DNA from 2 places in the Arthrobacter sp. UYCo732 genome. Region 1 is predicted to be linked to the other one. Evidence: riboswitches for the same ligand, from Rfam matches in the RefSeq annotation. Region 1 holds a riboswitch; the other holds the start of a gene.
The links. Region 1 has a riboswitch for thiamine pyrophosphate ahead of ABIB45_RS00230 (FAD-dependent oxidoreductase). Riboswitches for the same ligand answer to the same signal wherever they lie in the genome.
Positions count from the first base shown of each region.

Region 2: another riboswitch for thiamine pyrophosphate. It lies ahead of ABIB45_RS18710 (3-oxoacyl-ACP reductase); the one in region 1 lies ahead of ABIB45_RS00230 (FAD-dependent oxidoreductase).

Region 1 is NZ_JBEPPJ010000001.1:45,768-48,948, reverse strand. Features, by position in the region: gene ABIB45_RS00230 (FAD-dependent oxidoreductase) at 1-1,401, opposite strand, end outside; gene thiS (sulfur carrier protein ThiS) at 1-1, opposite strand, end outside; TPP riboswitch at 1,394-1,513, opposite strand; gene thiE (thiamine phosphate synthase) at 1,541-2,290, shown strand; gene ABIB45_RS00220 (RNB domain-containing ribonuclease) at 2,354-3,181, shown strand, end outside.
Region 2 is NZ_JBEPPJ010000020.1:8,419-11,599, forward strand. Features, by position in the region: gene ABIB45_RS18705 (LLM class flavin-dependent oxidoreductase) at 1-905, opposite strand, end outside; gene ABIB45_RS18710 (3-oxoacyl-ACP reductase) at 917-1,681, opposite strand; TPP riboswitch at 1,738-1,840, opposite strand; gene ABIB45_RS18715 (bifunctional hydroxymethylpyrimidine kinase/phosphomethylpyrimidine kinase) at 2,050-2,415, opposite strand; gene ABIB45_RS18720 (recombinase family protein) at 2,338-2,646, shown strand.

The DNA.
Region 1 (3,181 bases):
TGCTGTTTCCTTAGTCGATTGAAAGGTTGTTCGAGGCTGGCTGGAGAACCTGGCCGGGCTGAGGGCGTGCCACCGGTGATCCTCCCTGCCGTCCAGCAGGTCCCGGCAGATGGCCGCCGCCGCTGGAGCCAGCAGCACGCCGTGGCGGAAGAATCCGGTGGCAATGATCAGCCCGGCGATGTGTCCGACACCGGGCCGGGAGTCGGGTACACGGCCGAGCAGGGGTGCGTTGTCCGGCGTCGCGGGGCGCGCCCGCGCGGTACATTCCAGGAGCTCCAGCTCGGCGACGGCGGGCAGCAGGGCCTGTGCGTCGCGGAGCAACTGGTAGACGCCGCCTGCGGAGACGGCAGTGCTCGGCGTGATGGTGTGTGAAAAGGCAGTGCTCGGCGTGATGGGGCCCGGCAAGGCAGGGTCCGACACGGCGGCGTCCGGGATGGCGGACAGTGCATCCTCCCGCTGGGTTGCGCCGATCACCACGGTGTCGTCCTGCCGCGGGACGATGTAGACCGGCACCCCGTGGACCAGGCCGCGGACGGTGGAGGTGACCAGCGGACGCAGGTGCCGCGGTACGGCGAGGCGCAGGATGTCGCCGTACACAGGGCGGAGAGGCAAGCGCAGCCCGTCCGGCAATCCTTCCAGCGCAGCCGCCTGCAGGCCGTTGGCCACAATGGTCTCTCCCGCAGTGACTGTGCCGCCGTTGGCCAGCTTCACCCCGCTGACGCGTCCGGCATCCCAGAGTAGGGCTTCGGCCCGGTGCCCGACGGCGAACCCGCCGCGGGCGCCGTCCACAGCGGTTCCGGCGCCGGGTTCGTGGCTGGCCAGGACCTGCTGCAGGGACGCCACCAGCTTCCGCGGATCCACCTGGTGGTCCGCCGGGATTTCCAAGGCGCAGGAAATCGCCGGGCTGAGGAGCGGCTCCCTCATCCGTGCTTCCCGGACGGTCAGCGGTTCCACCACCAGGCCGCTGGCCTGCTGCACGGTCCGCAGGTCCATCAGCGCGCGGCGGTCCGCGGCATCGGCACCGACGGCGAGGGTCGGCGTCGTCAGGTAGCCGGTATCCCCCGCCCCGGCCCCGGCGAGGTGGGCTGCGAAGGCGGGCCAGAGGCCGGAGGATTCGAGCATCAGCTCCAGAAGGTCTTCCTCCTGGTAGTGCAGTTCGCTGACGGGCGCGAGCATGCCGGCTGCCGCCCAACTGGCCCCGGAGCCGGGTGCATCATCGATCAGGACCACGGAGCGGCCGGAGCGCCGCACTTCCCAGGCGATCCCGTGGCCAATGACGCCGCCGCCAATGACAGCTACGTCGGCGTGGCAGAAATCGGGACTGCCTGCTGGCTCGGAAGGCGGGCTGGCTGGTGCACTGGCTGGCGGGCTGGCGGGTGCGCCGCTGGATGGGGAGAGCATGTGTTTCCTTCCCTACGCCGGTACTAGCCGGATCAGGTCAAGCGGTCGGCTCTGGTGCCCTCTCAGCCCGGCCGCTTTGTGACGGCTGCAACGGGCTCCCGCAGTACTCACCCAGTTTAGGGGAACTAGGGTAGTTTCCATGAACGCACACTCCGCTCCCGCTACCCCTCCCAGCCACTCCGCCCAGATACCGCCGGAGGCGTCCAGCAACGGCCTGCCCACCAGCGCCAGGTTGTACCTGTGCACCGATGCCCGCCGGGACCGCGGGGACTTCGCGGAATTTGTGGACGCGGCGTTTGCCGGCGGGGTGGACATCATCCAGCTCCGCGACAAGGGGATCGAGGCCGCCGAGGAGCTGGAACTGTTGGCGGTGCTCCAGGCAGCCGCCGCCCGGCACGGCCGTCTCTGGGCCGTCAATGACCGCGCCGACATCGCCATGCTGACGGGCGCGCCCGTCTTCCATATCGGGCAGAAGGACCTGCCCGTGGCATCGGCCCGCACTCTGCTCGGTGCCGGAGCCACCGTGGGGCTCTCCACCCACACTACCGAACAGATCGAGGGCGCCATCCGGATGTCCGCAACGGTGACTGCCGACGGCGGCCTGGACTACTTCTGCGTCGGACCGGTGTGGGCTACCCCCACCAAACCCGGCCGGGCCGCCGTCGGCCTCGACCTGGTGCGCTATGCAGCGGAGGCAGTCCGCGCCGCCGGCGGCGCCCAGGCCACACTGCCCTGGTTTGCGATCGGCGGCATCGATTTGAGCAACGTTGAGCAGGTGGTGGAAGCCGGGGCAAGCAGGATAGTTGTGGTGCGAGCCATCACGGAAGCCGCCGACCCCGCCGCAGCGGCCGGCGCCCTCGTGGTCGCCCTGGACGCCGCCGCATCCTAAGAAACCTGCGCGCAGCGGGGCGGGGCGTGCACGATCCATGGAAATCGGGCTAACCTGACTTTCGTGTCACATCATCGGCTGGCCCCCAATGTCCGCGAGCAGACCAACGCCCTCGCGGCAGCGCTGAGTGCCCTGCGGACCGAACTGGAACTGCCGGGCCCCTACCCTGCAGAGGCGGTCCGCGACGCCGAGGCAGCAGTGGCAGCCCACCAGCTCCCCGCCGCGGACCTGACGGACGTTGAGTTCCTGACGATCGATCCGGCGTCGTCCACGGACCTGGACCAGGCGCTTTCCATCGAACGTGCCGGCGCCGGCTACCGGGTGCTTTATGCCATCGCTGATGTGCCCTCTTTTGTCCGCCCCGGCGGCAGCCTGGATGCCGAAACCCGCCGCCGCGGCCAGACGTTCTACGCCCCGGACGGCCGCATCCCCTTGCACCCTGAAGTCATCAGCGAACAAGCCGGCAGCCTCCTGGCCGATCAGCTGTGCGCTGCATTTGTTTGGGACTTCGGGCTGGACGACGCCGCCCAGGTTTCGACCGTCACCGTCCAGCGGGCCACGATCCGCAGCCGGGCCAAGCTGGACTACAAGGGCGTCCAGGCCGACATCGATGCCGGCACAGCCAACCCCGTGCTGCAGCTCCTGAGGGAAGTGGGGCTCAAGCGCGTTGAACTGGAGCGGCAGCGCGGCGGTGCCAGCCTGAACATGCCGGAGCAGGAGATCGTGCAGACCCCCGACGGCGGCTACCGGATTGCAGCGGCGCCGCAGCTCCCGGTGGAAGACTGGAATGCACAGATTTCCCTCATGGCGGGCATGGCGGCGGCCAAGCTGATGCTGACGGGGAAAGTAGGCATCCTGCGGACCATGCCCGCCCCGGACGAGCGCTCCCTC
Region 2 (3,181 bases), on a different contig from region 1:
GTGCCCAGCCGTGTCAGGGATTCTCCGGTGGGCAGCAGCGTATCCCCCCGGTCCTGTTTGGCCCGGGCTTCGGCCTCGGTGGAGCCCACATACGTCACCAATCCGGGCATGATCGCTACCTTCCCCGGATTACGCCCGGCCGCAGCGATCCGCTGTTTCATATCCGCATAGTAGGCCTGGGCGCTGGGAAGATCGTAGGCAACGGCGTAAATCCCTTCCGCGTACCGGGCGGCAAGATCCCGGCCGGCCCCGGAAGCACCGGCCTGGAACAGCACGGGGCGTCCCTGTGGGCCCCGGGGCACGTTTAAGGGCCCCTCCACCCGGAAGTGGTCGCCCTCATGATGCAACGGCCTGACCAGGGCCGGATCGGCATAGAACCGGGCTCTGTCCCGAACCAGCGCATCATCAGCCCATGAGTCCCACAACCCCAGCGCTACCTCAATGAACTCTGCGGCGCGGCCATAGCGCTGCGCGTGGTCGGGCATCGCTTCCAGACCATGATTGCGGGCTTCAGCATCGAACATGGACGTGACCACGTTCGCCCCGATACGTCCGGCACTGATGTGATCCAGGGAGGCGAGCATCCGGGCGGCATGAAAAGGGGAATAAAAGGTGGCCGAGACGGTGCTGATAAGCCCGATGTTTTCCGTTGCCCGGGCCATGGCCGCCAGCGCGGTCAACGGTTCCAGAAACCATCTCGGACCGGCGCCGACGTCACCGGCGGACTGCCCGTCGGCGAAGAACACGGCATCGAAAAGGCCGCGTTCGGCGCTTTGTGCGAGCCGCTCATAGTAACCAATCTCTCCGAGCTGCTCCAGCGGCGATCCGGGCCGCCGCCAGGCAGCACCGTGGTGGCCGGCTCCCAGCAGGAAAGCGTTCAGATGCAGTTGCCGTTTCCCGTTCATCGCGAGGCCGCCTAGTCCATGACCAGTCCGCCGTCGACCACCAGGTTCTGCCCGGTAACCGACCGCGCCCAGGGCGAGGCGAAAAACAAGATGGCATCGGCGAACTCGGCCGGGGTGGTGACCTTACCCAGGGGGGTCGAAGCGGCAATGTAGTCAAAGACCTCCTCCGGCGTTGCGGCGCTGGCATCGGTGGTGCGCAGCAGGCCGCCGGAGACCATGTTCACGGCAATATTGTGCTGCCCCAGATCCTTGGCCATGGTGCGGGTCAATGACAGCAGGGCGGCCTTGGCCGCGGTGTAGTCGTGGTACGGGACCACCGGGTTCTGGAACAGATTGGTCCCGACGTTGATGATGCGCCCAAACCCGTGGCCACGCATCCCCTCCCAAGCCTGCTGGGTCGTGTTCAAAGCCCCCCGGACACTGCCGCCGAATTGTGCCTCAAAATCCGCCCATGAAATATCCCCGGCGCCGGAGCGGGCATCGCCGTTAAACGAGAAATCGGCCAGCGCATTATTGACCACAGTGGTGACGGCGGAACCGAAATGGGCCCGGGCCTGCTCCAGCATCACCGACACCTGACCGGAGTCGGTGACGTCAGCCTGCAGTGCAACAGCGTGCTCAGGGCCATAACCGGCGGCCAGTTCCCCGGCGGCTTCGGCGCTGCGGCGATAATTGATGACCACCCGCGCCCCCCGGGCCGCGAACGCCTGCACAATATTGCTGCCCAGACCGCGGCCACCGCCGGTCACAAGAACGATTTGTTTTGCCAGTTCCATCAGTTTCTTCACCTTCGGATAAGGCGAAAGGATGCGATCCGGGCGCCAGGACCGTGCGAACCGTTGCAGGACATCCCTTCGCTAGTGTCAACTAGATCAGGTTCAACGGGTGTCATCTCAGCCGGGCCAACAAGCCGCCCGGCACCCCGTGTCACTGGGACCGATTATACCCACCCCCGGCCAAACCAGCGCCCTCACCTGCCCGTGCTGCCGCCGTGCCCTGCCCGACCTGATTCCCAAACGGCTGTCGTGCCGGACACCACGGCGCGACCGCCGGGCCTCCCGTACCTGCGGGCACCGGTCTCCCCCGGGTGGACCGGACGGCCCTTAAAACCACCAAAATAGACACCTCCAATGTCCGCATCAACCTACAGCGCCCCCTCAGAGGTGCAACGTTGGTGCGGCAGCGTCGGAACCGTCAGAGCCCGGTACCCCGGGGAAGGCCCCGGGACCGGGTGCTCACCCGGGACAGGAACGGTTGGGTTCCATAACTGGTGAAAATGATGGATCGGACCTGCGCCTGAACCGACCTGCAGTTCCCAGGCATGAAGCAGACTGTCCTGCAGCCACGCTTTGGTCACCGTCAAGGCCTCTGTCCAATCACCAAAGCGCACCTGCAGGGTCGCCATGGCGGAGGACATGGAGCATCCCGTCCCATGAGTATTGGCCGTCTCCACCCGCCGGGCAGTGACCCTCGTAAAACTCCCGGTTCCCGGCCAGCCGTCAGGCAGCATGCGGGGTTGAATGCCGCCGGCTGCCACCGGATCTTCACCGGTCACGGCGTGAGCGGAACGAGCGCCAGCCGGCCCGAACTGGACAAGATGCGGGATCACCTGCGGGACGGTGACGAGGTGGTGGTCTGGAAGCTGGACCAAGCTGGGGGCGCAACACCCGTACCGCTACCTCAGCATAGGAAGCAACGAACTGGTCTGATGAGGACCAAATGCGACGCCACAGACGGCTGAAATGGGTGCGTGGCCCGCGATTTACGTTTCTGCGGGGCACTCTTGCCGGACACCCGCGATGATGATGGCCGCGGCCACGGAAAAGCACTGAGCACTGAGCTGGACCGCCACGTTGCGCTGACAGAACGACGCCAGATATCGCTGCCATTCACAATGCAAAGGAATCGGATGGCGTGTCGTATTTATTTCGAGGCCGCTGACCGGCCGTCTCAGTTCCTTGAAACCGGAACACTCCTGATGGGACAATCCCCCACAGTCGCCCATCACACTGTCAACATTCGGCACAGTGCGCGGATGAATATTCGTGGCGGTGTTCTGTGATCGCTCGGTGTCGCCGCCCAGGCTTTGCGCCGTCTTGAATCCGCCCGTTTCAAGACACAGAGGTTTCGAGACACCGCGTCGGATCAGGAGAAGGAATCGACCGCCCGCACGGGAACCGACTGTGAGAATGTCACTGTCAATTGAGCCTAGTGGGCGGAAACCGCGCCCTGGCCGGGGACCACCCCCAGAGCGTTGACAACCTACCGTGACGCCG